DNA from 2 places in the Lysinibacillus sp. RS10 genome. Region 2 is predicted to be linked to the other one. Evidence: a T-box and tRNA genes for the amino acid it is inferred to sense, from the RefSeq annotation. Region 2 holds a T-box; the other holds one or more tRNA genes.
What was found. The T-box of region 2 lies ahead of alaS (alanine--tRNA ligase). A T-box ahead of a tRNA ligase gene usually reads a tRNA of that ligase, here a tRNA-Ala.
Positions count from the first base shown of each region.

Region 1 (16,040 bases), 1.7 Mb from region 2:
ATTTTTAACTGGAAAGCAAGATGAGGAATGGAATCCTGTTGCGATTGAAAAAATCTCTCATATTGAAAGCCTGCAGAAAAAAACGTGGTTTTATGTAGAGGGGGAGCAATTTAAAACAAGTATTACACTGAAAGAGCTTCAAATGCGTTTACCTTCATTCTTTATTCGTATTCATCGATCCTATATTGTTAATATTCATTTCATTAAAAAAATGGCTAAGGACCTGACTTCCAACTTTATTGTTACTTTAACAGATGGAAGCGAACTACCTGTCAGTCAATCCTATATCAACAATTTGAGAACAGCACTTGAATTTTAGGGCTATACAAATAGGTTTCGAAATAGTAGAGAATAAACATAATAGATAGTAAAATAAAAACTAGAGTACTTCTTGTTAAAATTGAAACAACAAGTACTCTAGTTTTATATGAATGAAATCTCTCATCACGCGACATTCGAGGACATTTCAGCGACGTTTACCTTTTTGATTCAACTGATGACTTTATAAGTGCAACCACTTTCCTCTCATGTAACTGCAAGAATTACTGGTCAGTCCCAATTCAGCCTTGTATCTGATTTTTGTTCGTCAGTTCAAGACTTTGCGTCTGACTTTCTTCAGATTCCACATCATCATGGACACCCTTGTCTTTCGCTAAGAGTTTCTACTGCCGAGCTTGTAGTGAACTTTCACCAAGTTTACCGCGTGCACATAAAAAAGCCTGAGAAAAAATTCTCAGGCTTTAGATTGCCTAGCGACGTCCTACTCTCACAGGGGGAAGCCCCCAACTACCATCGGCGCTAAAGAGCTTAACTTCCGTGTTCGGTATGGGAACGGGTGTGACCTCTTTGCCATCATCACTAGACTATTTTCGACCTCCAATACACGGCGTATTACTGCGTCAGCTTCTCTCGCTCAATCGGTCACGTACAGAGGTACGCTCCCTCATTCACTCGTTTGCTTCCTTGTACTACTTGTGTCTTGAAGCTCTCTTCGGCTTTCAATATACATCGTATCTTGAAACCCTTGGTTGAAAGAAATTGTTCTTTCAAAACTGGATAAACGTGCATTGAATGTTTCAAACATTTTGGTTAAGTCCTCGATCGATTAGTATTCGTCAGCTCCATGTGTCACCACACTTCCACCTCGAACCTATCTACCTCATCGTCTTTGAGGGATCTTACTTACTTGCGTAATGGGAAATCTCATCTTGAGGGGGGCTTCATGCTTAGATGCTTTCAGCACTTATCCCGTCCACACATAGCTACCCAGCGATGCCTTTGGCAAGACAACTGGTACACCAGCGGTGTGTCCATCCCGGTCCTCTCGTACTAAGGACAGCTCCTCTCAAATTTCCTACGCCCACGACGGATAGGGACCGAACTGTCTCACGACGTTCTGAACCCAGCTCGCGTACCGCTTTAATGGGCGAACAGCCCAACCCTTGGGACCGACTACAGCCCCAGGATGCGATGAGCCGACATCGAGGTGCCAAACCTCCCCGTCGATGTGGACTCTTGGGGGAGATAAGCCTGTTATCCCCGGGGTAGCTTTTATCCGTTGAGCGATGGCCCTTCCATGCGGAACCACCGGATCACTAAGCCCGTCTTTCGACCCTGCTCGACTTGTAGGTCTCGCAGTCAAGCTCCCTTGTGCCTTTACACTCTACGAATGATTTCCAACCATTCTGAGGGAACCTTTGGGCGCCTCCGTTACCTTTTAGGAGGCGACCGCCCCAGTCAAACTGTCCGCCTGACACTGTCTCCTGCCCCGCTAAGGGGCATGGGTTAGAATTTCAATACAACCAGGGTAGTATCCCACCGACGCCTCCTTCGAAGCTGGCGCTCCGAGATCTCTGGCTCCTACCTATCCTGTACAAGTTGTACCAAAATTCAATATCAGGCTACAGTAAAGCTCCACGGGGTCTTTCCGTCCTGTCGCGGGTAACCTGCATCTTCACAGGTACTATAATTTCACCGAGTCTCTCGTTGAGACAGTGCCCAGATCGTTACGCCTTTCGTGCGGGTCGGAACTTACCCGACAAGGAATTTCGCTACCTTAGGACCGTTATAGTTACGGCCGCCGTTTACTGGGGCTTCAATTCGCAGCTTCGCTTGCGCTAACCACTCCTCTTAACCTTCCAGCACCGGGCAGGCGTCAGCCCCTATACGTCACCTTACGGTTTTGCAGAGACCTGTGTTTTTGCTAAACAGTCGCCTGGGCCTATTCACTGCGGCTCTCATGCGCTTGCACGCTCAAGAGCACCCCTTCTCCCGAAGTTACGGGGTCATTTTGCCGAGTTCCTTAACGAGAGTTCTCTCGCACACCTTAGGATTCTCTCCTCGACTACCTGTGTCGGTTTGCGGTACGGGCACCTCTCACCTCGATAGAGGCTTTTCTTGGCAGTGTGAAATCAGGAACTTCGTCCATACGGACTCGCCATCACAGCTCAACGTTACAGTGTGCGGATTTGCCTACACACACGCCTTACTGCTTGGACGCGCACAACCAACGGCGCGCTTACCCTATCCTACTGCGTCCCCCCATTTCTCAAACGGTGAGGAGGTGGTACAGGAATATCAACCTGTTGTCCATCGCCTACGCCTATCGGCCTCGGCTTAGGTCCCGACTAACCCTGAGCGGACGAGCCTTCCTCAGGAAACCTTAGTCATACGGTGGACGGGATTCTCACCCGTCTTTCGCTACTCATACCGGCATTCTCACTTCTAAGCGCTCCACCAGTCCTTCCGGTCTGACTTCAACGCACTTAGAACGCTCTCCTACCACTGACATCGTAGATGTCAATCCACAGCTTCGGTGAATCGTTTAGCCCCGATACATTTTCGGCGCAGCGTCACTCGACCAGTGAGCTATTACGCACTCTTTAAATGATGGCTGCTTCTAAGCCAACATCCTGGTTGTCTGTGCAACGCCACATCCTTTTCCACTTAACGATTACTTTGGGACCTTAGCTGGTGGTCTGGGCTGTTTCCCTTTTGACTACGGATCTTATCACTCGCAGTCTGACTCCCGTGTATAAATATCTGGCATTCGGAGTTTGTCTGAATTCGGTAAACCGGGATGGCCCCCTAGTCCAAACAGTGCTCTACCTCCAGTATTCTCATCACGAGGCTAGCCCTAAAGCTATTTCGGAGAGAACCAGCTATCTCCAAGTTCGATTGGAATTTCTCCGCTACCCACACCTCATCCCCGCACTTTTCAACGTGCGTGGGTTCGGGCCTCCAGTAAGTGTTACCTCACCTTCACCCTGGACATGGGTAGATCACCTGGTTTCGGGTCTACGACCACGTACTAATTCGCCCTATTCAGACTCGCTTTCGCTGCGGCTCCGCCTTCTAAAGCTTAACCTCGCACGTAATCGTAACTCGCCGGTTCATTCTACAAAAGGCACGCTATCACCCATTAACGGGCTCTAACTACTTGTAGGCACACGGTTTCAGGATCTCTTTCACTCCCCTTCCGGGGTGCTTTTCACCTTTCCCTCACGGTACTGGTTCACTATCGGTCACTAGGTAGTATTTAGCCTTGGGAGATGGTCCTCCCGGATTCCGACGGAATTTCACGTGTTCCGCCGTACTCAGGATCCACTCAGGAGAGAACGAACTTTCGACTACAGGGCTTTTACCTGCTCTGGCGGACCTTTCCAAGTCGCTTCATCTAACTCGCTCTTTTGTAACTCCGTATAGAGTGTCCTACAACCCCAAGAGGCAAGCCTCTTGGTTTGGGCTCTTCCCGTTTCGCTCGCCGCTACTCAGGGAATCGATTTTTCTTTCTCTTCCTCCAGGTACTTAGATGTTTCAGTTCCCTGGGTCTGCCTTCAAGACGCTATGAATTCACGTCAAGATACTACGCGATTAAACGTAGTGGGTTCCCCCATTCGGAAATCTCCGGATCAAAGCTCACTTACAGCTCCCCGAAGCATATCGGTGTTAGTGCCGTCCTTCTTCGGCTCCTAGTGCCAAGGCATTCGCCGTGCGCCCTTAATAACTTAACCAAGTTATTAAGCCTATAAAAAACTTAAAAAATAAATGTGTTTGTTACAATTTCAATGTCGTTTTATCCAGTTTTCAAAGAACAAAAAAAATGGTGGAGCCTAGCGGGATCGAACCGCTGACCTCCTGCGTGCAAGGCAGGCGCTCTCCCAGCTGAGCTAAGGCCCCAAGAGGTATATATGGTGGGCCTAAATGGACTCGAACCATCGACCTCACGCTTATCAGGCGTGCGCTCTAACCAGCTGAGCTATAGGCCCTCTTAGAAGTTTTATTTTTTTATAAACCTTCAAAACTGAACGCAAAACGTAATCTTACAAACCCTAGGTTTGTATTCCGAAAATATCCTTAGAAAGGAGGTGATCCAGCCGCACCTTCCGATACGGCTACCTTGTTACGACTTCACCCCAATCATCTATCCCACCTTCGGCGGCTGGCTCCAAAAGGTTACCCCACCGACTTCGGGTGTTACAAACTCTCGTGGTGTGACGGGCGGTGTGTACAAGGCCCGGGAACGTATTCACCGCGGCATGCTGATCCGCGATTACTAGCGATTCCGGCTTCATGTAGGCGAGTTGCAGCCTACAATCCGAACTGAGAACGACTTTATCGGATTAGCTCCCTCTCGCGAGTTGGCAACCGTTTGTATCGTCCATTGTAGCACGTGTGTAGCCCAGGTCATAAGGGGCATGATGATTTGACGTCATCCCCACCTTCCTCCGGTTTGTCACCGGCAGTCACCTTAGAGTGCCCAACTAAATGATGGCAACTAAGATCAAGGGTTGCGCTCGTTGCGGGACTTAACCCAACATCTCACGACACGAGCTGACGACAACCATGCACCACCTGTCACCGTTGTCCCCGAAGGGAAAACTATATCTCTACAGTGGTCAACGGGATGTCAAGACCTGGTAAGGTTCTTCGCGTTGCTTCGAATTAAACCACATGCTCCACCGCTTGTGCGGGCCCCCGTCAATTCCTTTGAGTTTCAGTCTTGCGACCGTACTCCCCAGGCGGAGTGCTTAATGCGTTAGCTGCAGCACTAAGGGGCGGAAACCCCCTAACACTTAGCACTCATCGTTTACGGCGTGGACTACCAGGGTATCTAATCCTGTTTGCTCCCCACGCTTTCGCGCCTCAGCGTCAGTTACAGACCAGAAAGTCGCCTTCGCCACTGGTGTTCCTCCAAATCTCTACGCATTTCACCGCTACACTTGGAATTCCACTTTCCTCTTCTGCACTCAAGTCCCCCAGTTTCCAATGACCCTCCACGGTTGAGCCGTGGGCTTTCACATCAGACTTAAAGGACCGCCTGCGCGCGCTTTACGCCCAATAATTCCGGACAACGCTTGCCACCTACGTATTACCGCGGCTGCTGGCACGTAGTTAGCCGTGGCTTTCTAATAAGGTACCGTCAAGGTACAGCCAGTTACTACTGTACTTGTTCTTCCCTTACAACAGAGTTTTACGATCCGAAAACCTTCTTCACTCACGCGGCGTTGCTCCATCAGGCTTTCGCCCATTGTGGAAGATTCCCTACTGCTGCCTCCCGTAGGAGTCTGGGCCGTGTCTCAGTCCCAGTGTGGCCGATCACCCTCTCAGGTCGGCTACGCATCGTCGCCTTGGTGAGCCGTTACCTCACCAACTAGCTAATGCGCCGCGGGCCCATCTTATAGCGACAGCCGAAACCGTCTTTCAGTATTTCACCATGAAGTAAAATAGATTATTCGGTATTAGCCCCGGTTTCCCGGAGTTATCCCAAACTATAAGGTAGGTTGCCCACGTGTTACTCACCCGTCCGCCGCTAACGTCAAAGGAGCAAGCTCCTTCTCTGTTCGCTCGACTTGCATGTATTAGGCACGCCGCCAGCGTTCGTCCTGAGCCAGGATCAAACTCTCCATAAAAAGAAATTTGATTAGCTCAAATTGTTTTGCTGGCATCATGTTTGATGTCCAAAATTTGTTTCGTTCACTAACTCAAGGATAGCTACTTAAAACTTTATTGATTACGTTTTGCTTGTTCAGTTTTCAAGGTTCATTTATTTTAATTGGTGGAGCCTAGCGGGATCGAACCGCTGACCTCCTGCGTGCAAGGCAGGCGCTCTCCCAGCTGAGCTAAGGCCCCTAAATTTAAGAAAAAATGGTCGGAATGACAGGATTCGAACCTACGACCCCTTGGTCCCAAACCAAGTGCTCTACCAAGCTGAGCTACATTCCGTTTGTTTTATTGGCGCGCCCGGCAGGAGTCGAACCCACAACCTTCTGATCCGTAGTCAGACGCTCTATCCAATTGAGCTACGGGCGCTAATTATAAAAATAAAATGGTGCCGAGGGCCGGAATCGAACCGGCACGGTAGTCACCTACCGCAGGATTTTAAGTCCTGTGCGTCTGCCAGTTCCGCCACCCCGGCACATTTGGAGCGGAAGACGAGGTTCGAACTCGCGACCCCCACCTTGGCAAGGTGGTGTTCTACCACTGAACTACTTCCGCATGTGCATAAGATTTATTTATCCTGGCAATTATGAAATTCTTAAAAAATGGTGCGGGTGAAGGGAGTCGAACCCCCACGCCTTGCGGCGCTAGATCCTAAGTCTAGTGCGTCTGCCAATTCCGCCACACCCGCATATTTTGTTGGCAATTTAAATGGTGAGCCATGAAGGACTCGAACCTTCGACCCTCTGATTAAAAGTCAGATGCTCTACCAACTGAGCTAATGGCTCAAAACTATGGTGCCGGCGATAGGAGTCGAACCCACGACCTACTGATTACAAGTCAGTTGCTCTACCAACTGAGCTACACCGGCAAATGGTGGAGGATGACGGGCTCGAACCGCCGACCCCCTGCTTGTAAGGCAGGTGCTCTCCCAGCTGAGCTAATCCTCCTGGGTATAATGCCTAGCGACGTCCTACTCTCACAGGGGGAAGCCCCCAACTACCATCGGCGCTAAAGAGCTTAACTTCCGTGTTCGGTATGGGAACGGGTGTGACCTCTTTGCCATCATCACTAGACTATTTTAAAGACAAGATTTATTATAACACATTTTGTTATAATTGCAAGCTTTTTTTAAAAACTTTCTTGTTCTTTCAAAACTGGATAAACGTGCATTGAATGTTTCAAACATTTTGGTTAAGTCCTCGATCGATTAGTATTCGTCAGCTCCATGTGTCACCACACTTCCACCTCGAACCTATCTACCTCATCGTCTTTGAGGGATCTTACTTACTTGCGTAATGGGAAATCTCATCTTGAGGGGGGCTTCATGCTTAGATGCTTTCAGCACTTATCCCGTCCACACATAGCTACCCAGCGATGCCTTTGGCAAGACAACTGGTACACCAGCGGTGTGTCCATCCCGGTCCTCTCGTACTAAGGACAGCTCCTCTCAAATTTCCTACGCCCACGACGGATAGGGACCGAACTGTCTCACGACGTTCTGAACCCAGCTCGCGTACCGCTTTAATGGGCGAACAGCCCAACCCTTGGGACCGACTACAGCCCCAGGATGCGATGAGCCGACATCGAGGTGCCAAACCTCCCCGTCGATGTGGACTCTTGGGGGAGATAAGCCTGTTATCCCCGGGGTAGCTTTTATCCGTTGAGCGATGGCCCTTCCATGCGGAACCACCGGATCACTAAGCCCGTCTTTCGACCCTGCTCGACTTGTAGGTCTCGCAGTCAAGCTCCCTTGTGCCTTTACACTCTACGAATGATTTCCAACCATTCTGAGGGAACCTTTGGGCGCCTCCGTTACCTTTTAGGAGGCGACCGCCCCAGTCAAACTGTCCGCCTGACACTGTCTCCTGCCCCGCTAAGGGGCATGGGTTAGAATTTCAATACAACCAGGGTAGTATCCCACCGACGCCTCCTTCGAAGCTGGCGCTCCGAGATCTCTGGCTCCTACCTATCCTGTACAAGTTGTACCAAAATTCAATATCAGGCTACAGTAAAGCTCCACGGGGTCTTTCCGTCCTGTCGCGGGTAACCTGCATCTTCACAGGTACTATAATTTCACCGAGTCTCTCGTTGAGACAGTGCCCAGATCGTTACGCCTTTCGTGCGGGTCGGAACTTACCCGACAAGGAATTTCGCTACCTTAGGACCGTTATAGTTACGGCCGCCGTTTACTGGGGCTTCAATTCGCAGCTTCGCTTGCGCTAACCACTCCTCTTAACCTTCCAGCACCGGGCAGGCGTCAGCCCCTATACGTCACCTTACGGTTTTGCAGAGACCTGTGTTTTTGCTAAACAGTCGCCTGGGCCTATTCACTGCGGCTCTCATGCGCTTGCACGCTCAAGAGCACCCCTTCTCCCGAAGTTACGGGGTCATTTTGCCGAGTTCCTTAACGAGAGTTCTCTCGCACACCTTAGGATTCTCTCCTCGACTACCTGTGTCGGTTTGCGGTACGGGCACCTCTCACCTCGATAGAGGCTTTTCTTGGCAGTGTGAAATCAGGAACTTCGTCCATACGGACTCGCCATCACAGCTCAACGTTACAGTGTGCGGATTTGCCTACACACACGCCTTACTGCTTGGACGCGCACAACCAACGGCGCGCTTACCCTATCCTACTGCGTCCCCCCATTTCTCAAACGGTGAGGAGGTGGTACAGGAATATCAACCTGTTGTCCATCGCCTACGCCTATCGGCCTCGGCTTAGGTCCCGACTAACCCTGAGCGGACGAGCCTTCCTCAGGAAACCTTAGTCATACGGTGGACGGGATTCTCACCCGTCTTTCGCTACTCATACCGGCATTCTCACTTCTAAGCGCTCCACCAGTCCTTCCGGTCTGACTTCAACGCACTTAGAACGCTCTCCTACCACTGACATCGTAGATGTCAATCCACAGCTTCGGTGAATCGTTTAGCCCCGATACATTTTCGGCGCAGCGTCACTCGACCAGTGAGCTATTACGCACTCTTTAAATGATGGCTGCTTCTAAGCCAACATCCTGGTTGTCTGTGCAACGCCACATCCTTTTCCACTTAACGATTACTTTGGGACCTTAGCTGGTGGTCTGGGCTGTTTCCCTTTTGACTACGGATCTTATCACTCGCAGTCTGACTCCCGTGTATAAATATCTGGCATTCGGAGTTTGTCTGAATTCGGTAAACCGGGATGGCCCCCTAGTCCAAACAGTGCTCTACCTCCAGTATTCTCATCACGAGGCTAGCCCTAAAGCTATTTCGGAGAGAACCAGCTATCTCCAAGTTCGATTGGAATTTCTCCGCTACCCACACCTCATCCCCGCACTTTTCAACGTGCGTGGGTTCGGGCCTCCAGTAAGTGTTACCTCACCTTCACCCTGGACATGGGTAGATCACCTGGTTTCGGGTCTACGACCACGTACTAATTCGCCCTATTCAGACTCGCTTTCGCTGCGGCTCCGCCTTCTAAAGCTTAACCTCGCACGTAATCGTAACTCGCCGGTTCATTCTACAAAAGGCACGCTATCACCCATTAACGGGCTCTAACTACTTGTAGGCACACGGTTTCAGGATCTCTTTCACTCCCCTTCCGGGGTGCTTTTCACCTTTCCCTCACGGTACTGGTTCACTATCGGTCACTAGGTAGTATTTAGCCTTGGGAGATGGTCCTCCCGGATTCCGACGGAATTTCACGTGTTCCGCCGTACTCAGGATCCACTCAGGAGAGAACGAACTTTCGACTACAGGGCTTTTACCTGCTCTGGCGGACCTTTCCAAGTCGCTTCATCTAACTCGCTCTTTTGTAACTCCGTATTGAGTGTCCTACAACCCCAAGAGGCAAGCCTCTTGGTTTGGGCTCTTCCCGTTTCGCTCGCCGCTACTCAGGGAATCGATTTTTCTTTCTCTTCCTCCAGGTACTTAGATGTTTCAGTTCCCTGGGTCTGCCTTCAAGACGCTATGAATTCACGTCAAGATACTACGCGATTAAACGTAGTGGGTTCCCCCATTCGGAAATCTCCGGATCAAAGCTCACTTACAGCTCCCCGAAGCATATCGGTGTTAGTGCCGTCCTTCTTCGGCTCCTAGTGCCAAGGCATTCGCCGTGCGCCCTTAATAACTTAACCAAGTTATTAAGCCTATAAAAAACTTAAAAAATAAATGTGTTTGTTACAATTTCAATGTCGTTTTATCCAGTTTTCAAAGAACAAGTTTTGAAGTATTTCATTCAGAAGAATGAACCTTCAAAACTGAACGCAAAACGTAATCTTACAAACCCTAGGTTTGTATTCCGAAAATATCCTTAGAAAGGAGGTGATCCAGCCGCACCTTCCGATACGGCTACCTTGTTACGACTTCACCCCAATCATCTATCCCACCTTCGGCGGCTGGCTCCAAAAGGTTACCCCACCGACTTCGGGTGTTACAAACTCTCGTGGTGTGACGGGCGGTGTGTACAAGGCCCGGGAACGTATTCACCGCGGCATGCTGATCCGCGATTACTAGCGATTCCGGCTTCATGTAGGCGAGTTGCAGCCTACAATCCGAACTGAGAACGACTTTATCGGATTAGCTCCCTCTCGCGAGTTGGCAACCGTTTGTATCGTCCATTGTAGCACGTGTGTAGCCCAGGTCATAAGGGGCATGATGATTTGACGTCATCCCCACCTTCCTCCGGTTTGTCACCGGCAGTCACCTTAGAGTGCCCAACTAAATGATGGCAACTAAGATCAAGGGTTGCGCTCGTTGCGGGACTTAACCCAACATCTCACGACACGAGCTGACGACAACCATGCACCACCTGTCACCGTTGTCCCCGAAGGGAAAACTATATCTCTACAGTGGTCAACGGGATGTCAAGACCTGGTAAGGTTCTTCGCGTTGCTTCGAATTAAACCACATGCTCCACCGCTTGTGCGGGCCCCCGTCAATTCCTTTGAGTTTCAGTCTTGCGACCGTACTCCCCAGGCGGAGTGCTTAATGCGTTAGCTGCAGCACTAAGGGGCGGAAACCCCCTAACACTTAGCACTCATCGTTTACGGCGTGGACTACCAGGGTATCTAATCCTGTTTGCTCCCCACGCTTTCGCGCCTCAGCGTCAGTTACAGACCAGAAAGTCGCCTTCGCCACTGGTGTTCCTCCAAATCTCTACGCATTTCACCGCTACACTTGGAATTCCACTTTCCTCTTCTGCACTCAAGTCCCCCAGTTTCCAATGACCCTCCACGGTTGAGCCGTGGGCTTTCACATCAGACTTAAAGGACCGCCTGCGCGCGCTTTACGCCCAATAATTCCGGACAACGCTTGCCACCTACGTATTACCGCGGCTGCTGGCACGTAGTTAGCCGTGGCTTTCTAATAAGGTACCGTCAAGGTACAGCCAGTTACTACTGTACTTGTTCTTCCCTTACAACAGAGTTTTACGATCCGAAAACCTTCTTCACTCACGCGGCGTTGCTCCATCAGGCTTTCGCCCATTGTGGAAGATTCCCTACTGCTGCCTCCCGTAGGAGTCTGGGCCGTGTCTCAGTCCCAGTGTGGCCGATCACCCTCTCAGGTCGGCTACGCATCGTCGCCTTGGTGAGCCGTTACCTCACCAACTAGCTAATGCGCCGCGGGCCCATCTTATAGCGACAGCCGAAACCGTCTTTCAGTATTTCACCATGAAGTAAAATAGATTATTCGGTATTAGCCCCGGTTTCCCGGAGTTATCCCAAACTATAAGGTAGGTTGCCCACGTGTTACTCACCCGTCCGCCGCTAACGTCAAAGGAGCAAGCTCCTTCTCTGTTCGCTCGACTTGCATGTATTAGGCACGCCGCCAGCGTTCGTCCTGAGCCAGGATCAAACTCTCCATAAAAAGAAATTTGATTAGCTCAAATTGTTTTGCTGGCATCATGTTTGATGTCCAAAATTTTGTTTCGTTCACTAACTCGAGGTTAGCTACTAAAAACTTTATTGATTACGTTTTGCTTGTTCAGTTTTCAAGGTTCATTTCGTTGCCGTTTCATTTCAGCAACTTTTATATCATAACATTTCTTGTTTTTGTTGTCAACATCTTTTTCAGAAGTTTTTCTCCGTTTCAGAGGCGACAACTCTTATATAATATCATTCTCGGTTTTCGATGTCAACATCTTTTTTAAATGTTTTTTCGAATCCGTTTTTGTTCTTGCGTCGTCTTAACGACAAGTAATAATTTATCACGATTCCATTACATCCGCAAGTGTTTTTTTGCTATAAAATTATCTTTTTAAAAAAATAATTAGTTAGTAAGCTATTTTGTGTTTTTTCGAGTAATAAACAACTCTTATAATCTCCTAGCTACTACTTTATTTGTTTTACTATACATCTCTTTCTCATAAATCTCAACAAGCTAAATCAATTATACCTCAGATAATTTCATCCGGAATCAGCTTTGTGCTTAGGCCTGCAGATGTTTTTTGTGCGAAAGCGCAGTGGCAGTGGCAACAACAACACGACGGTGGTCACTCAGGCGTTTTCACAGGATGTGAAGCTCTTAGCCTGAGTTCCTCTACTTCAGCGGGTGTTTGGATACCCGCTGAAAAGTGACTTAAAACCGCATTCATCTCACCATCTATAGCGGCAGGAGACTGCTATACCTGTCGCCACGCTTTCGGTACAAAAAACATTTAATGAAAGAAGTTAAACTCTAGTCCTTTTTAAACTACTCATTCTTCAGCCTTCCTCAATAATGCCTCAAAGTTGCCAGCCAGCTATTCCTAAACATCTTGAACGCATCTATGTCATCTACACATTACACTAACAAATACTCAATAGAGAAAACAGGAGCCAAAGTGCTTCTCCTGCACCTCGACTCCTGCTTATCATGTTTGTCCCTTATCAAATGAAACAATTCATTTTTCTTAAAGAGACTACTACATTAATCATTTGGTTTTTCAACTATACTTAGGCACCAAGAGAAATTATCCCACGCAGAATACCAGCCACTGAAAATTTCGGAAGAATCATCCCAACGGACGTCGAATTTTTTCTGACCGTCAATATCTACTAAATATAAAGTAAGGGTCGGATCTACCTTAGAAACCGCTAACTTCATACCGTTTTCAAGTTCTTCTTCAGTTAACACAACATCTGAAACTGAACGTACTTGTGCCTGTTCAAATACTTGTTTGTTAAAGATTTTGTAATTCATTACAAGCCCCCAATAAAACTTCTGTTACTATTTATTATTTTTTATCTGCAAAACATAGTACCCTAAAAGTATAACCTATATTCATTCATCTTTAAAAACACTTATTTAGTAATGTGGCGCATTGTTGGGAATAATAATACGTCACGGATTGAAGGTGAATTTGTAAGAAGCATGATTAAACGGTCGATACCAATACCTAACCCACCTGTTGGAGGCATACCGTATTCTAATGCTTCAATGAAATCATTGTCCATTTCATGCGCTTCGTCGTTACCAGCTGCTTTTTCAGCTAACTGAGCTTCAAAACGTTCACGTTGGTCGATAGGATCATTTAGTTCTGTAAAGGCATTTGCGTGCTCACGTCGAACGATAAATAGTTCGAAACGGTCAGTGAAACGCTCGTCCTCTGGATTTTTCTTTGCTAGAGGTGAGATTTCTACTGGATGACCATAAACAAACGTAGGCTGAACAAGAGTTTCCTCAATCTTTTGCTCGAAGAACTCGTTAATAATATGTCCTACCTCATGTGTTTCTTTAACCTCTACTCCATGTTCTTTAGCAAGAGCTTGAGCTTGTTCCTTTGTCATAGGCTGCCAGAAGTCTACACCTGTAGCTTCTTTTACTGCATCTACCATATGAACTCGTTTCCAACCTACAGCAAGGTTAATTTCATCTTCACCATATTGAACTGTAGTTGTCCCAAGAACTTCTTGAGCGACATGGGCAATAAGGTTTTCTGTTAGAGACATAATATCTTTGTAGTCTGCATAAGCTTCATACAGCTCGATCATTGTGAATTCAGGGTTGTGGCGTGTTGAGATCCCTTCATTTCGGAAAACACGACCAATTTCATATACTTTTTCAAGCCCACCAACGATTAGACGTTTCAAATGCAGTTCAATAGCAATACGCATGTATAATTCCATATCAAGTGCATTGTGGTGTGTAATAAATGGACGAGCCGCTGCACCACCAGCAATTGTATGAAGCATTGGTGTTTCAACTTCTAAATAGCCTATATTATCTAAGTAGTTGCGAATAGCACGGATAATTTTAGAACGTGTAATGAATGTAGTTTTACTATCCTCATTCGTCATTAAATCTAAATAACGTTGACGGTAACGTTGTTCAACATCTTGTAAGCCATGGAATTTTTCCGGCATAGGGCGTAGAGCCTTTGATAGGAATGTAAACTCTTCAGCCTTTACTGAAAGCTCTCCTACTTGTGTTCGGAAAACATTACCACGAATCCCTACGATATCACCAAGGTCAGCTTGTTTAAATAATTCATACGCTTCTTCGCCAACGTGATCCTGACGAACGTAAATTTGAATTTGGCCAGCTAGATCTTGAATATGTGCAAAGCCAGCTTTTCCTTTACCACGCTTCGTCATAATACGACCCGCGATAATCACTTCTTGTAGGTTTTCCTCTAGCTGCTCTTTTGATTGATCTGCAAATTGTTCACGTACTTCTGTTGATAAATGTGTACGTTCAAAACGACTACCAAATGGATCTTGACCATTTTCTCGAATAGCCGTCATTTTTTGGCGTCTCACCAAAAGCTGATCATTTAATTCTTCTATGTTTGACACTTGTTTCACTCCTTATTAAATTGTCCGCGTTTACGTCCATAATATTTCTATTGTACACAATTTTATTGCTGTAATCATCTGTTTCGGTTTAATTTCCATATAAGAAGAAATGATTAATAATTCTAAAAATTAAAGTTGACAGAAAAATCGACGCCTCTAAACGAACAGCGAGACGCCTCTTTCATATATTAAATAATTAATTCTTTTGCTTCTGGTACTATTAATTTAGATTCAAGTTCTTCATACTCTTGTACAAGTCCGTTTAATAATGCACGAAGCGCTGTCGCAGTTTCTGTTTGGTTAATCGCATTACGCGCTTTACCATTACCGCGAATACCTTTTAAATACCACGAAGCATGTTTACGCATTTCACGTACTGCCACACCCTCTCCTTTTAATTGGATAAGGCGTTCAAAGTGAAGTAAACAAACATCAATTTTCTCACGTACACTTGGCTCTTCCTTCAGCTCACCAGTTTCAAGGTATTGAACGGTACGATAAATCATCCACGGATTACCTAAAGCAGCGCGTCCAATCATTACGGCATCCACCCCAGTAGTATCAAGCATACGTTTTGCATCTTGAGGAGTTTCCACATCACCATTACCAAGCACAGGTATTTTTACATTTTCCTTCACTTGGCGAATGATATCCCAATTCGCTTTTCCTTCGTACATTTGTACACGCGTACGTCCATGGACAGCTACTGCTGATGCACCAGCACGTTCTGCAGCTTGTGCGTTCTCAACAGCAAAGATATGCTCGTCATCCCAGCCAATACGCATTTTTACGCTGACAGGTTTTTTTACTGCGTCTACTACAGCCGCTACCATTTCATATAATTTATTCGGATCTAAAAGTAAACGAGCGCCCGCTTCGCATTTAATAATTTTATTAACCGGGCAGCCCATATTAATATCGATAATATCGGCAGTTGTGTTTTCATCTACATACTTGGCCGCTTCTACTAGTGTTGCCTTATCACCACCAAAAATTTGCAATGAAAGTGGATTTTCACGCTCATCGATATAAAGCATGCCTAGTGTTTTTTCGTTCTTCTGAACAATCCCTTTATCACTAATCATTTCTGCGTATACTAGCCCTGCTCCGAACTCCTTAACAGTTAAACGGAAAGCAGAGTTACAAATTCCAGCCATTGGCGCTAATACGACACGGTTGTCCATGACAATATCGCCAATTTGAAACGGCTTCTCAGTTGCCTGACTCAACGTTGTTTTCCTCCTTCTATAGGTTTTACCTATTCCTATATATCTATCGTTAATGCTATGCAATTATAGGCAATCAATACACCAATAATCTTTGACCACTAGATTCGAAACT
Region 1 covers NZ_CP167122.1:4,853,137-4,869,176, forward strand. The annotation lists gene ACB089_RS24170 (LytTR family DNA-binding domain-containing protein) at 1-319, shown strand, start outside; rRNA gene rrf (5S ribosomal RNA) at 748-863, opposite strand; rRNA gene ACB089_RS24180 (23S ribosomal RNA) at 1,086-4,013, opposite strand; tRNA gene ACB089_RS24185 (tRNA-Ala) at 4,104-4,179, opposite strand; tRNA gene ACB089_RS24190 (tRNA-Ile) at 4,192-4,268, opposite strand; rRNA gene ACB089_RS24195 (16S ribosomal RNA) at 4,361-5,912, opposite strand; tRNA gene ACB089_RS24200 (tRNA-Ala) at 6,057-6,132, opposite strand; tRNA gene ACB089_RS24205 (tRNA-Pro) at 6,149-6,225, opposite strand; tRNA gene ACB089_RS24210 (tRNA-Arg) at 6,236-6,312, opposite strand; tRNA gene ACB089_RS24215 (tRNA-Leu) at 6,330-6,418, opposite strand; tRNA gene ACB089_RS24220 (tRNA-Gly) at 6,424-6,498, opposite strand; tRNA gene ACB089_RS24225 (tRNA-Leu) at 6,547-6,631, opposite strand; tRNA gene ACB089_RS24230 (tRNA-Lys) at 6,653-6,728, opposite strand; tRNA gene ACB089_RS24235 (tRNA-Thr) at 6,736-6,811, opposite strand; tRNA gene ACB089_RS24240 (tRNA-Val) at 6,815-6,890, opposite strand; rRNA gene rrf (5S ribosomal RNA) at 6,901-7,016, opposite strand; rRNA gene ACB089_RS24250 (23S ribosomal RNA) at 7,131-10,058, opposite strand; rRNA gene ACB089_RS24255 (16S ribosomal RNA) at 10,239-11,790, opposite strand; gene ACB089_RS24260 (hypothetical protein) at 12,832-13,104, opposite strand; gene lysS (lysine--tRNA ligase) at 13,206-14,708, opposite strand; gene dusB (tRNA dihydrouridine synthase DusB) at 14,888-15,928, opposite strand; gene folK (2-amino-4-hydroxy-6-hydroxymethyldihydropteridine diphosphokinase) at 16,040-16,040, opposite strand, start outside.
Region 1: it has a tRNA-Ala gene. The T-box ahead of alaS (alanine--tRNA ligase) is inferred to sense a tRNA for this amino acid. The anticodon was not compared.

Region 2 (16,040 bases):
CACTCATGAATTCTCCCCCTCTCTAGCCAATATTCTATCAAGTTCAACGGGACTTGCAAAATAATTGTGCTCATGTATTTAATCAAGGGTAAAATAAAAGCTCTCTTGACGTTCATTTCAATGGATGCTGTCCCTTGATGTAAAAACTTTCATAAAAGATGAAATTAAGATAAAAGCAGCTAGCTCTCCTTAAAAAGATAAGCTAACTGCTTGTACAAAATTATTTGATTGAAATAATTTTAACTTTCATTTCGCCACCAGGTGTTTGTACGACAACCTCTTCGCCTTCAGCACGACCTAGCAAGCCTTTAGCAATTGGTGATTCATTAGAAATACGGAATTCCATTGGATCTGCCTCAGCCGAACCAACAATCGTATACGATTCCTCATCCGTTGATGGTTTACCATTAATAATTTCTACAAATGTAACCGTTTTCCCTAGTGAAACTACACTGTTGTCTGTTTCATCCTCAGAAATAATAACTGCGTTACGAATCATTGATTTTAATGTAGAAATACGACCTTCTAAAAAGGCTTGTTCTTCTTTAGCTGAATCATACTCAGCGTTTTCAGAAAGATCTCCGAAGTCGCGAGCGATTTTAATACGCTCAACAATTTCTTTACGTGTTTCTGTTTCTAATTTTACTAATTCTTCTTCTAATTTTCTTTTACCTTCAGCTGTCATTGGGTATTGTTTTTCGTTTGCCAAAGTCCTTCACTCCTTATTTCATCAATACAAAAACATAAAACTCGACCAAATGCCATGTGTGATGCATTTAATCGAATTTTATTGTTTTTAATCGGTTTCAAAATTCTCTTTGACCTAATAGTATGCATGCTTTTCAAAAATATGCAATGATACGCATGTAAATATTGTCAATACCACTCTATCTTATTACAATACGTTGTCAGTTTCAAGAATAGTTTTAATTTTCGTGACCATCAAATCAATTGCAACTTCATTATCCCCACCCTCAGGGATAATAATATCAGCATAACGTTTCGTCGGCTCAATAAATAAGTTATGCATTGGACGCACTGCCGATAAATATTGTTCGATTACAGAATCTGTTGTACGTCCACGTTCTTTTATATCACGCATAATACGACGAATAATACGTAAATCTGAGTCTGTATCTACAAATAATTTAATGTCCATTAAATCACGTAAATCTGCATCCTCTAACACTAAAATACCTTCTAGTATAATAACATCTACAGGTTCTACATGAACAACTTCTTCTGCTCTTGTATGCTGTACATAATCATATACAGGCTTGTCAATTGGTTGACGCACCAATAATTTTTTTATGTGCTCAATTAACAAATCATTATCAAACGCTAACGGATGGTCATAGTTTGTACCTAAACGCTCCTCAAACGTTAAATGACTTTGATCTTTATAGTAAAAATCTTGTTCAATTACAACTACTGAATGATCACGGAAAACATCATAAATAGCACGGGTCACACTCGTTTTTCCTGAGCATGAGCCACCAGCGATTCCGATGACGACTGGACGCTTCACTGCCATTAATTATTCTCCTTTCGCATCATGTTATGCGGTTTTAATAGTGTGTCGCATTTAAATTTAATAATTTGTAGTGGATGACGGGCAGCATCTAAGCTATTGCCATCCTCATCCCAAATTTCACCCATTGTAAAACGGAAATTTTCGATTTCTGGTCCAAAGAATTCTACCTCATCGCCAGGTTTAAAATAGTTACGTTGTTGCATTGTCACAATTTTCGTTTCTGGGTCATGTTCTAAAATAAGTCCAGCAAACTCATACGTCGTTTTGCGGCCATGTACACCAAACATTTGCTCCTCGTGGCCAGGTGCATCGTGGAAGAATGCTTCAGCCGTATCTCGGTTAGCACATTTATCTAGTTCCTCAAGCCATTCACGTTTAATCTTGAAATTGTCAGGGTCAGCACAATAAGCATCAATCACTTTACGGTACACTGAAACAACTGTAGCAACATAGTGAATGGACTTCATACGCCCCTCTACTTTCAATGAATCAATACCAAGTTCAATCATATGTGGAATGGCTTCAATTAGCTTTAAGTCTTTTGGACTCATCGCAAAAGGTGCGTGATTATCATCGAAAAGTGCCTTTTCTTCATTATCTTCTAACTCATACAAATCATAGTCCCAGCGACAAGATTGACAGCAACCACCACGGTTAGAGTCACGAGCAGTCATGTGATTTGAAAGTACACAGCGACCCGAATAAGCGATACACATTGCTCCATGAACAAATGCTTCAATTTCAATATCGACTTTTTCCTTCATCAGCTTCATTTCTTCTCCGCCAACTTCGCGGGCCAACACTACACGATGTAAACCTTCTTCTTTCCAATACTGTACTGCCTTCCAGTTTGATAAAGATTGCTGTGTAGATAGGTGAATTTCAAGCTTCGGTGCAGCTGTACGGCATGTTTCGATGATCAAAGGGTCCGCTACAATAATGCCTGTAACACCTGCAGATTCAATATCTTTTAAGTATTGCTCTAAGCCGTCCATATTTTCATTGTGGGCGAAAATATTTGTCGTCACATAGATTTTTGCACCGTATTTATTGGCGAATTCAACACCTTCGCGCATTTCTTCAATTGAGAAGTTATCTGCGTTTGAACGTAGACCGAACTCTCGTCCACCAATAAATACAGCATCTGCACCGTAATGAACGGCAACTTTTAATTTTTCTAAACTACCTGCAGGGGCAAGTAGCTCTGGTTTTTTTGTAATGACACGTTTACCGTCGACAATCTCACGGATTTTGTCATTTTGTTCTAATGCTAATGCCATGTTCTTGCCACCTCCTAGTAAACAGTTTCCTTGAAGATAAAGCCAGTATCAAGAGGTCTGATGGCAGGCTGAATGTCTTCAATTTTTGCTAATAAATCATCTTTAGTATCTTCATATGCATCTTCTGATTCGTCAAAATATGTGTCAATTGCTTGACGATAAGCTTCTGTAACTGTGATTACATATTCTGGTGTTTGAAGGACACCCTCAATTTTCAATGCATCAATGCCACCTTCGAATAATTCGCCAAGCTCATCAATCATGCACATATCGTTTGGACTGAAAATATGCGTACCATTAACATCCTCATAAATTGGATATTTATTATTACGTTCATCATCATGAAGGAACATATTGCGATTTTCCTTACGATTCTCAATTTCCATTACTTTATCCTGATATAAGAAATAATGGCCAAGTAATGCACGTTTTGATTGGAACATACATGTCATCCCATGTACTTGAACTTCAATCTCTACTTCCGCATTTTCTTTAATTTCAAGCACTTCATCTAAAGAAAGTTCACGAGCAAGTACTGCGCGAGTTGCTCCTCGTTTCCCCCAATAATTTACCGTAAACCAGTTTGTTGCAATCGTTTCTGGACTCCAGTGTAACGGTATTGTTACACCTTGATCACGACGAATGATTACTACTGCTGGATCACCGTAAATTAAACGGTCAACGCCAATGCGTTGCATTTCTTTTAAATACTCGGCAAGTGCATCCAATTTTTCATTATGGAATAATGCATTTACCGCAACATAAACTTTTTTACCCGCTGCATGAATCAGCTTTGTAGCTTCTTCCACTTCACTAACAGAAAATTCTCCTGCTAGGCGAAGACCAAATTGTTGTTCACCCATGACAAAAGCATCTGCTCCAGCCTGTAAAAGTGCTTTTACATGGTCCACTGATTGCGGTGTAACAAGCAATTCAGGTTTTTTCATAATAGTCACCTCTTCAAACATAGTAATAAACCATCACCGACTGGTAAAAATGCACTTGTATAATCAGGGTGCTCCATAATCCATTCGGTAAAGTTTTTTAAATTGCGAATCATTGTACGTTTGCGACGCGGTACATCTTTTAAATCCAAATCTGATAAGCCATGCATATACATATTATCGATATACAGAACTCCACCAGATTTTACAAGAGGTGCATACTTTTCAAAAAAGCGTTGATATTGTCCTTTTGCAGCATCAATAAACACCGCATCGAATGTTGTATGAATGGCCTCATCGTTCACCTCTAAGGCATCTCCTTCAATGGCCGTAATACGATCTGATACTGTAGAACGTTCAATATAGGCCTTCGCTCTCGCAACACGCTCTGGATCTCGCTCGATTGTAACGATCTGCACATTCGGTAAAGCCTCCGCCATTCTTATTGCAGAATAACCAATTGCTGTACCAATCTCTAAAATTTTCGACGGATTTTGAATACGTAGCAGTTGGTTTAGTGCATCAATGCCTGCAAGCTGCATAATCGGCACATGATTCTCCTCCGCAAATGCTTCCATTTCTAAAAGCAAATCATTACGTGGTTGAATAAATGATTGTATATATGCATCTGATAATTCCATTTTTAAGTTCACCCTCATATCAATTATGCCTCGGCATAACTGCGTCCGGAATCGGCTTTGTGCTTGCACAAAGCCGATTCCGTGACATCCGCCAGAGGCTTCATCATGTAGCACCAAAAAGAAAAAGACCAAACGCGATGTCTTGGTACTTCGTCATATAAAAATGAGCAATTGTTTTTTATCAGCTCAAAACAATTGCCACCACGTATATTATCCCGCATTAACGGACTGCTTGAATTATTCCATGCGGATTGATTAAAAATCACATTTTATAATAGCACGAAAATAGAAGGAAAGCTATTTTTCTTTCCTTCTATCCACATTATTGCTATATATTTTTTAATGATTTCAATTATGCCTCAGCTAATTGTGTCTGGAATCGGCTGAAAAATAACTTAAACTCGCATTCATGTCATCCCCTATAAAGATGGAGAACTTCTGTAACTGACGTTGCACTTTCGTTACAAAAAACATCTGTAACTGACGTTGCACTTTCGTTACAAAAAACATCTGTAGCTGTCGTTTCACTTTCGTTACGTAAACATTTGCTGAAAGAAGTTAAAAGTAATTACTCTGCCTTACGCAAGTATTTTTCTACTTTCTGTAAATGTTCATCATATGTTTTCGAGAAGTGGTTGACACCTTGTTTATCCGCTAAGAAGTAGAGGTAATCTGTTTTACTTGGATTTAGCGTTGCTTCAATTGAAGATTTTCCAGCACCCGCAATAGGACCAGGTGGTAAGCCTTTATTTTTATAAGTATTGTAGACGTTATCTACTTCTAAATCTTTGTACATCACACGATCTTTATGTGAGCCAAGTGCATATAAAACAGTTGGGTCTGTTTGTAGTGGCATCCCTTGATCTATACGGTTATAGAATACGCTCGCAATCGTTTCTCGATCTGTTTGGGCAGTAGCTTCTTCTTCTAGTAATGAAGCAAATGTTAACAATTGATGTACGGATATTTTCTTTTCAGCTAAAACATCGCTGTAACTCTTCACAAGCTTGTCCATAGCCCCTACCATTTCGTCTACAATTGATTCTAATGAAGGTTTTTCTTCAAAGTAAGAATAAGTTGCAGGGAATAAATAGCCCTCTAAATCATAGCGAATATTATCAGCTAAAACTGCATCTGTCACAAGCTCGGGGTATTTAGCCTTCATTTTTTGAACAAATTCATCGCTTGTTACTAGGTCCATAAATTCTTTTTGAGTGTATGGTGTTTTCTTCTCCACAATATTACCAATTTGTTCAAGTGTTAAACCTTCAGGAATTGTCATTGTAAATACTGGCTTACGGTAGACTTTTCCAGTTTTCAAACTCTCTATGATCTCATCAAATGTCATCGCCTGTGTCAAATCATATTTCCCGGCTTGGAACTGGGATTCATTTTTAAACTTAGCGTAGTATTTAAAAACACGAGCATCTTTAATAATGCCCTCTTTTTCTAGTAAAGTCGAAATAGAGCCTAAGCCTGAGCCAATTGGTACTTCAACTGCTATTGTTTTAGTCGCATCCGGATCCACTGGTTTTAAGGCACTCTTTACATAATTATAGCCAAATAAACCGATGACCCCTAATAGTAGAACAATAGAAATTGCAACAATAGCAACTATTTTTCTCACAATTTTTACCTCTGATTTTCTTTCTTCCATTTTTGAAAACATTTCTTGTTTTTTTGAACCGTTATTCACGGGTTTCCCCCCTATCACTTCATTATCATACTAGAAATCAACTATAACGACAAACAGAAATAGATAATTCAGTAAAAATAGCACACATAAAAAACTCTGAGTAGCAATTTACTACTCAGAGTTTTAATTATAAATCATTTAAGATATCTTCAACAAATTCCCATTCTTCATCTGTTTCAATTGGTAATAATTCTTCAATCGTTCCGTCATTTCCAGCTACATATTGGGCAGCAAAAATATCTCGTTCCTCCATTGGCTCGTCCGTTGCCAAAACATATAGTACATAGGATTTACCAAATTGTTCTGATGAAAATGTATGAATAACCTCGCATACCTGATCTGTTCCATCTTCATCTGTTACTGTAATTAACTGTGGCCCCTCTTCAAATTCATCTAGAAGTGTTAGGACTACCTCATTAATCATTTCCGATACGAAAAACATATACATTCTAAAAAAATGTAGACATCTCTACTGTGACACAACTTATATCTTTTGACTTTCGTTTTGTGTCTTCCTTATTCACCGAGCCTGGTTTCGCTGAAGCTACTGCCATTTTGTATGACTCTCCAAAGGCTTAAATTCCGCAGTATCGTTGCGTACACATCTAAGGCTTAGTTTTTAGATCAATTATGCCTCGGCATCATTGCGTCCGGAATCGGCTTTGTGCTTAGGCCTGCACGAGGGCCGACACGATGTCAGTCATTTCGGTAATGCCACAGGACGTGGCGTTTTTACCGATGCAGGTCAGTTAGCCGTTATCGCATGGATGCGATGATCTTAGGCTAACATCCCCTAAGAACTCCTTTCCGATTCCTTGACATCCGCCGGAGGCTTTAGGCCAGCACGATGCTGGTCACTCAGGCGGTTTCACAGGATGTGAAGTTCTTAGCCTGAGTTCCTCTATTTCAGCGGATGTTTAGACACCTGCTGAAAGAAGTTAAGCTCCTTAGATTGAATAATTTGCTAAGTTAATGCTTGCGTTCAAATCTCTATCCAACTTTAATCCGCAAGAGCAGATAAATAATCTGTCTTTCAGTCTCAAATCGGATTTGATTTGTCCACAACCAGAACAAGCTTAGCAAATTTCCCAATGGACATTAATTCCATGTGCACCACCTCTCTTTCACTAAGATAAAATACTTTACCCTATTTAGAGAGGTTGTTAACATTTTTATTTTTGTATCTATTTTTCTTGTTCACACAAAGGCGCAACCCTTCATGCAGTCTTTCTCTCACAAGTAGACCTCTTATGCTTTCACATAAGCGCAGACTATATCTTCATCTTATCTTCTGATAAGAGCCACATTTTTCTTCCGCCATTCGCTTGCGGTTTTACTCTCCCTCAAGGAGATAGTCGTTGAACGTCTTCCTTGTCTCATTAGAGATTTAGGAGTTCGCTGCTAAACATCCATTGCCAAAGCACTTAGCGCTACCGTTTTCCGTTGTCACGATGATCCTTTACGGACACTGAGTAATTTTTTTCAGCTTATGCCATCCTTGTTGTTTTTTCTGCTTTCGCACCGTTACGTCTGCCGTTTCCAGCTCCGCTTTGGTCACAAGGCTTTAGGAGTTAAAAGCAATTAACGTGGAGTTCGCACCAATCGCTTGATACGAAGGGTATTCTGTTATCAATCTATGCTTCTATACAGGTTTGTATAGTTTTGTCTAAATTTTCTGCAACAGTTTAGTTACCCACTCCGCCTCTGTTTCAACAGGCTGTAAATTTGTCATTTCCCCATTGTTATCATCATAATCGAATGTCATAGCAGAAATGTCTCCAGGAATTTCATTACCATCTTCGTCGATTAACGAAAACAATACATATGATTTTTCTTCTGCATCGAAGGTAAAGACAACTCGACACTTTTGCTCTTTGCCATTCTCTCCAATGATCAGAAATTCTTGCGTTTCCTCGTTCATGTAATCTCCTCCTTAATTAGGCTTAATTATCTTTCAAACTTTAGTAGGAGCCCTTAGATATTCAGTATCTTCCGGTGATACTGAAACTATCTCAACATAGACTCGTCTTCCTCATAGCTTCATTCTTCCTAAAGTAAAAAAGGAACAAGGAGTGCTTGTTGCCATCCTTGTTCCACACTTATAAAGAACGATGATTATTCTTCGTTTTCATCCTCTAAAGCGTTTAATACGTCTTCTACCATATCCCATTCTGCTTCTGTTTCGATTGGTGTTAATTCACCATCTTCACCATTTTCAGATGGTACAAATGAAGATACGAAGATTTCTACTGAGCCATCTTCATCTTCTTCTGCGCCTATCATAGAGTAAAATACGTAGGATTTACCAAATTCAGCTGATTCATGTACGTGAATCACTTCACAAAGCTGTTCATTTCCGTTCTCGTCAATCACTGTAATGTGTTGTACGTGTAGTTCTTCTTCATGGTTATGTTCTTGTGCCATGTGCTTGTCACCTCATCAATTAATTTTTGCTATCCAAGTAGCCTTGTAAAATCATCACAGCAGCCATTTTATCTATGACTTGCTTACGCTTTTTGCGACTTACGTCCGCTTCGATTAGCATACGTTCGGCAGCCATCGTTGTTAAACGTTCATCCCAAAGCTTGACCGGTAGTGAAAATGTTTCTTCTAAAAGCTTTTTATAGTTTTCAGAAGCCTCTCCACGTGGTCCCACCGTATTATTCATGTTTTTAGGGTATCCTACAACAAATTCTGTTATAGAGTACTCCTTCACTAGCTCGGCTATACGCTCAATGCCGAACTCGCCATTAGCTTCATCAATTTTTACGGTTTCAATACCTTGGGCCGTCCACCCTAGAGCATCACTTACAGCAACGCCCACAGTTTTAGACCCAACGTCTAACCCCATAATTCTCATTTCTAGTCCTCGTTATTCTTTTTAATATAAAACTTAACAAGCTCTTCTAGAATTTCGTCACGCTCAAGCTTGCGAATTAAATTACGAGCATCCTGATGGCGAGGAATATACGCCGGATCACCAGAAAGTAAATAACCGACAATCTGATTGATAGGGTTATATCCCTTTTCCTCTAATGAAGAATGTACTTTCAACATTACCTGCTTGACTTCCTGTTCCATTGATTCTTCTGGAAAATTAAATTTCATCGTTTGATCAAATGAACTCATGACCAGCACCTCGCTTTCAGAAATAAGGAGATGTGCAAAAAGCTCATCTCCAATTTCTCTTTATTATAACATGTTTTGGCGTATTATCAATTATGCCCCGGCATAATTGCGTCCGGAATCGGCTTTGTGTTTAGGCCTGCACGAGGGCCGACACGATGTCGGTCATTTCGGTAATGCCATAGGACGTGGCGTTTTTACCGATGCAGGTCAGTTAGCCGTTATCGCATGGATGCGATGATCTTAGGCTAACATCCCCTAAGAACTCCTTTTCCGATTCCGTGACATCCGCCGGAGGATTTAGGCCAGCACGATGCTGGTCACTCAGGCGTTTTCACAGGATGTGAAGTTCTTAGCCTGAGTTCCTCTATTTCAGCGGGTGTTTGGACACCCGCTGAAAGAAGTTAAATGGATTTAACATAATCATACACAGAAAGTAGTGCTTCATCAAGTTTTGATGCTTCTTTCGCACCTGCCATCGCCATATCTGGACGACCGCCACCTTTACCACCACATGCCTCTGCTACCATTTTTACGATATTTCCTGCATGGTAATTGCCACCAACTAAATCTTTCGTTACCCCAGCGCAAAGCATAACTTTGTCGCCATCGACAGCACCTAAAACAATAACGGCCTTAGGCATTTTAACCTTCAAGTCATCCATCATTTGACGCAGTTGATTATTGTCCTTCGCCTCAACTTTAGTAGAAAGAACTGTTACATCACCAAAAGTCTGAGCAGCGTCTACAATAGCACCAGCTTGAGTATTAGCGATTTTTTGTGATAACGCCTCATTTTCACGTTGTAATTCTTTGTAGTCAGCTTGTAACGCATGTACTTTTGTCACAATATCTTTTGAATTTGCTTTTAATAAAGCTGCTGCATCGTTTAATAAAGCTTCTTCTTCTTTTACTGCTTCATATGCAACTTTACCTGTAACAGCCTCGATACGACGAGTACCTGCACCGATACCACCTTCTGAAACAATTTTGAAGAAGCCAATTTCAGAAGAACGTTTTACGTGAAGACCACCGCAAAGCTCAATAGAATAGTCACCAATTGAAACAACGCGAACGACATCGCCATATTTCTCACCGAATAATGCCATTGCCCCCATAGCTTTCGCTTCATCGATGCCTTTTTCTTCAATTAGGACCTCTATATCATCCCACACTTTTTCATTTACGATACGTTCAATTTGTTGTAATTCCTCTTTTGTCACTTGACCGAAGTGAGAGAAGTCGAAACGTAAACGATCAGGTCCTACATATGAACCTGCTTGATTTACATGGTCGCCCAGCACGTCTTTTAATGCACGCTGCATAATATGTGTAGCTGTATGGTTTTTAATAATTAAATTACGTTCATCACGGTTCACTACTGCCTTCACCGCATCTTCAACATTCATTTCGCCAGATTCTACAAGTACTGTATGAAGAGGTTGACCATTAGGTGCTTTTTGTACATCTTTTACAATAGCAGTAAAGCTATCATTTGAGATAACACCGCTATCCGCAATTTGACCACCCATTTCAGCATAGAATGGTGTTTTAGCTAAAACAACTAGTGCTTCTTGCCCTTCAGATGCTACCTTTGATACTTGACCATTGACAATGATCGCCGCAATTTCTGTGTTTGTCGTCAATGTATCATAGCCTACAAATTCACTTGCAACAGTCAGGTTGGCTAGTACTTCATTTTGTACTTGCATAGAATCTACATCTTGACGAGCTGCACGTGCGCGTTCACGTTGTTCTTCCATCGCTACCTCAAAGCCTTCATGATCTACCTTCATGCCTACTTCTTCTGCATACTCTTCTGTTAATTCAATTGGGAAACCGTAAGTATCATATAAACGGAATGCATCTGCACCTGGAATATAGTCATGTCCAGCTACTTTTTGGGCTTCAACTACTTCGTTAAAGATTGCAAGACCTCCGTCTAATGTTTCATGGAAGCGAAGTTCTTCATTTTTAATAACACGTTGAATAAATTCACATTTTTCCGTTACCTCTGGGTAGAAATCATTCATAATTTCACCAACAGTTGGTACTAATTCAAACATAAATGGTTTTTCAATGCCAATTTGTTTTGCATAACGCACAGCACGACGTAGTAAACGACGTAATACATAACCACGACCTTCATTTGAAGGAAGCGCGCCATCACCAATAGCAAACGCCACTGTACGGATATGGTCCGCGATAACTTTAAATGGTGTATTTACATCTTCTTCTGAACCAAAGATTTCACTTAACGCTACTTCACCTGGACGTTTGTACTTACGATTTGCAAACTGTTCGATTTTTTCAATAATAGGCATGAATAAATCAGTATCAAAGTTAGTTGGAACATTTTGGATAACTGATACGATACGCTCTAGACCCATACCTGTATCAATGTTTTGCTTTGGAAGTGGCGTATATGTGCCATCAGGATTATGGTTGAATTGAGAGAACACTAAGTTCCAAATTTCAAGATAGCGTTCATTTTCACCACCCGGATACATTTCTGGATCATTTTCATCTGAACCGTATTCTTCCCCACGGTCATAGAAAATTTCTGAGTTAGGACCAGATGGACCTTCACCAATATCCCAGAAGTTCCCCTCTAGTCGGATTAAACGTTCTTCAGGAATACCAATTTCGTTATGCCAAACATCATATGCTTCTTGATCTTCAGGATGGATAGTAATAGATAAAAGCTCTGGATCAAAGCCCATCCATTTTTTATCTGTTAAGAACTCCCAAGCGTAATGAATAGCTTCTTTTTTGAAGTAATCCCCAATTGAGAAGTTCCCTAACATTTCAAAGAACGTATGGTGACGAGCTGTTTTACCTACGTTTTCAATATCATTTGTACGAATTGATTTTTGAGCATTTGTAATGCGTGGATTTTCAGGAATAATACGACCATCAAAATATGGTTTAAGTGTTGCTACACCTGAGTTGATCCAAAGTAATGATGGGTCATTAATTGGCACAAGTGGTGCTGATGGTTCATGGTGATGACCTTTTTCTTTAAAGAATTCTAAATACATGCGGCGAATTTCTACTGCTTTCATATGAAAAGTTCCTCCCTATATGTTTTGTAAAATCACGATTTGAATCCACAAATCAATTTCGCCTTGACGTAATTGCGTCCGGATTTTGAATTGTGCACGCACAATTCATTCCTTCGAAAATCCGTGACATCCGCCGGGGGCATTATCTTCATTCAGTAGGTGTTTGGTACACCCATTGAAAAGGAACCTCAACCGCATTGAATCTCCTCTCCTTCAGAAGTGAGAGTCATTTGCTGAATGAAGATAAACAAAAAAAGCCCTCATCCCATAAAAGGGACGAGGACTTGTAATTGATCTCGCGGTACCACCCTAGTTGTAAGTAATAGTATACTTACCTCTTTAGCACTTGTAACGTCAGTGAACGGCAGTGATTAACTGCACTCTGGAGTAGCTTTCTGAATTTGCTATTGTGAGGATTTTTTCAGCCTAGAAATCCCTTTCTTTTACACGCACAAATACGTACTTGTTCCATCATCGTTTTTTACTATTTTCTAACGAGAATTATAAAAAAAATATTTTCTTCTGTCAATTGCCACTATAATTGCTAATCGTAACTAATCAACCAATTTTTGAAATAAACCCACATACTCCAAGAAATACGACTAAAAAAATAAACTAATGGTCATTGTAACAATTAGGGAATCTTGGTATGGCAATGGTACATTCATTCCGAAAAAGCTTGTAATCACTGTTAATGGCAACATAATAGTTGAAATTACTGATAATAGATTATGCCAGGTGTGTTGATTAACCATTTTTTATCCATCCTAATTCATTAGAAGGCGCTGATTTCCGCTGCGGGCGGGAGTCGAGTAGCCCTACGCTACAATCAGTTGAAAATGGGAATATATTTCAAAATAGCAACAAAAAAAATCTTTTTGTCACTCAATAATAAATCTATTTTTCCTAATCAACACGACTGAGATTAAGCTTTTCTATCGATTCACCATTCATAATTGAAAAATACTGTAGTTATATGCATACAAAGCAGCCCGTGACAAATCCTCTGCATATGCAAAATAAAGAAACCGTCAAATAGAAAAGAATACTAAATTTTTTAAACGATTTCTTTTTCAAAGCTAATTATCATTTTTTAAAAAGGTTTCCACTCTATTAACTAGTGATTCCCTATCATAAGTTTTATAAAGTACAGTTGCTACACGAACTGGGTCACCAAAGAAAAAGCGCTCATACAGTGTTTGTCTTGTACCAAAGCTACTCATCGTTAAATCCCAAGCTAAGCGGAATTTTTTGACGCGCGCCTCTCCACCCTCCTGAGAAGACTGTAAATAATGTTCAAGATCACCATCATCCGCTGCAAATGCTTTTTCACTCGGAATGGACATTAACCCACTCGCACCAAGTAACTGAATTATTTCTGTGAAGGTCGGATATACTTTAGGGAAAATCTGAATAGCTACTAGTAATGTTGGATGATCAGGTCTGATAAAGCCAAAAACATCTTTTTTTGCCTCAATCTCAGACTTTAACAGTAAAGCCTTCATCGTTTCAAGTGACACAATAATATCAACAACTTTTTGCTGCACATGTTGGTAATCGCCGATACTGATTGTATCAACAATTGACTGTACAACACCTAAGACAAATTCTGTTTTGGCAATTTGACGTGAAAGAACTTGATGTAAACCATATGTTTGAAATCCACTTACGTTCATAAAGCTATTGGCAACTTCTACATTCCCATAATAAAATACGCGTTCCCATGGGACAACAACATTATCAAATACTACAATTGCGTCCATTTCCTCGAAACGACTACTTAATGGATGGTCAAAAACCGATTCCCCTCCAACAAATGACTGTCTACATAAAAACTTTAAACCTTTCGTATTACTTGGTATCGAGAAACCAAAGCCTTTTCCTTCATCATAGCCATTCGTTGATAAAACTAGGAGTTCATCTGTAATTCCTCCCTGCGTCGCAAGTAGTCTTGCCCCTTTAATTACTAATCCCTCATTTGTATTATCTACAATTTTAGCGGCAATTGTAACTTCTTCATCTTCAAAATAAAATCGGTTGCGATTTACTTGTGGCTCTATAAACGTATGTGTCATTGTCAAATCATTCTCACGTGCATACTCATAAAAATTCAGTAAATGGTTAGGAAAACAGTTTGGCTTATCTTTTAAAAAATCTGCTGCTGATGCTAAAGCCATTAATGTTGTATTCATGTAATCAGGACATCTCCCCATAAAACCATGAGTGGATAATGCCCATTCCCGTGCTGCTTTACGCCTTTTCACAAGATCTTCGACTGTCGCCACTTGAAGGAAAGACATACCTACACGCTTATTGCTTGCTGGCGACACATATGTCATTTTCTCAAGCAATTCCTTTTCATTTTGTAAATCAAAAAGCCTTGCTTGACTCTTCATAACTCCCTTAAATGCTGGATGCTCCGACACCTTCCCTGTGACAACTTTCCCATCAATATAAATATACGTTTGTAAAGCGTCAATACGATCAATATATTGCTGCCCTGTAATTACTGGCATGAAAGTCACCCCTAAACGTTACAAATATTTTTTACTCATTTAGTATATGGAATTTCCTAATATTAGGTTCCACCATAGACAACTGTACTATAGCAAATACTTAAATCAACCAAACTGTACTACTTTATAAATACAGCTAAGAACCCTCCTTCATTGCACGTTTTTTCAGTTATTTTAGATAAAAACGGTTTCAATTAGCACTTTTCTCACGAGTTCGATTTTATGTCACATTCATGAAAAAGTCTTCTTCGACTAGTACAGAATTGCTAGATTTTTCATATACGTAGGTGTAAGATAGCTTCGTAACCAAAACAAGTACATCTTTTTATTAAAGGAGAACATATATATGAATCATCAAATCATCTCGTACGTAGCGAAAATGGAAGCTGCTTTAATGAATAAAATGGAAGATCATACTGAAGAAAATCTTTTATTTTCTATTGCTTCAGAAATGATTGCTAAAGAAAAGGATCAATTTAAAAATGTTTGCCAAGCATATGAAGTCGTTAAACATCACCTAGTTGGCATCCACTAATCAAAATAGGTATAATCAAGAAAAAACCCGATCAATTCAAATTGATCGGGTTTTTTCTTTTATTGCGCATATGGTAGAACCATCTTTTGGAATTGCTCAAATGTTGTTGTTTGATTACTGGACAAGCGTTTAATTTGATACACATCATCGTACGGATTGTTATAGCCAAGCGCCGTTGAAAACGCCATTGTGAATCCCGCTTCCTTTACCGCATTAGTGATGTTGGCATTATATTGCCCAAACGGATAAGCAAAAGCCTTTGCCTCAGGAATATATGTTAAACTGCGCTGTAAATCCTGAGCAACCTCATGATATGGAATCAGAAGCATTTTGCCTTTATTCCCCACTAAATCGTGTAAATTGTAAGTGTGTGATCCATACGTATAGACATCTTGCATATTTGTCATATCCTGACGTGAAAGTGACTGTAAATCATTATAATTAAATATTTGGTCATCTTTAGAATTTTCATTGCGGTACGTAATTAAAAACTGTGTAGCTTTAAAGCCATTTTCTTTGAGCACCGGATATGCATATTCACGTGTCGATAATAAACCATCATCAAAAGTCAAAACAATTGAATAAGCAGGCAATGTAATTTCATCGCGCATGAAACGTAATAATTCGTCCGCACTAACAGTTTCATAGTTCATACTTTTCAAATACTGCATTTCTTTCGTAAATTGAACATCTGTCATTGTAG
Region 2 covers NZ_CP167122.1:1,430,126-1,446,165, reverse strand. The annotation lists gene ACB089_RS07275 (YrrS family protein) at 1-7, opposite strand, end outside; gene greA (transcription elongation factor GreA) at 221-709, opposite strand; gene udk (uridine kinase) at 896-1,534, opposite strand; gene ACB089_RS07260 (U32 family peptidase) at 1,534-2,814, opposite strand; gene ACB089_RS07255 (peptidase U32 family protein) at 2,829-3,761, opposite strand; gene ACB089_RS07250 (O-methyltransferase) at 3,767-4,399, opposite strand; gene mltG (endolytic transglycosylase MltG) at 4,968-6,095, opposite strand; gene ACB089_RS07240 (DUF1292 domain-containing protein) at 6,223-6,537, opposite strand; partial or broken gene ACB089_RS07235 (zinc ribbon domain-containing protein) at 7,043-7,156, opposite strand; gene ACB089_RS07230 (DUF1292 domain-containing protein) at 7,762-8,016, opposite strand; gene ACB089_RS07225 (DUF1292 domain-containing protein) at 8,211-8,519, opposite strand; gene ruvX (Holliday junction resolvase RuvX) at 8,539-8,955, opposite strand; gene ACB089_RS07215 (IreB family regulatory phosphoprotein) at 8,958-9,224, opposite strand; gene alaS (alanine--tRNA ligase) at 9,626-12,286, opposite strand; T-box leader at 12,556-12,770, opposite strand; gene ACB089_RS07205 (CorA family divalent cation transporter) at 12,889-13,041, opposite strand; gene hpaB (4-hydroxyphenylacetate 3-monooxygenase, oxygenase component) at 13,366-14,802, opposite strand; gene ACB089_RS07195 (hypothetical protein) at 15,149-15,337, shown strand; gene ACB089_RS07190 (polysaccharide deacetylase family protein) at 15,397-16,040, opposite strand, start outside.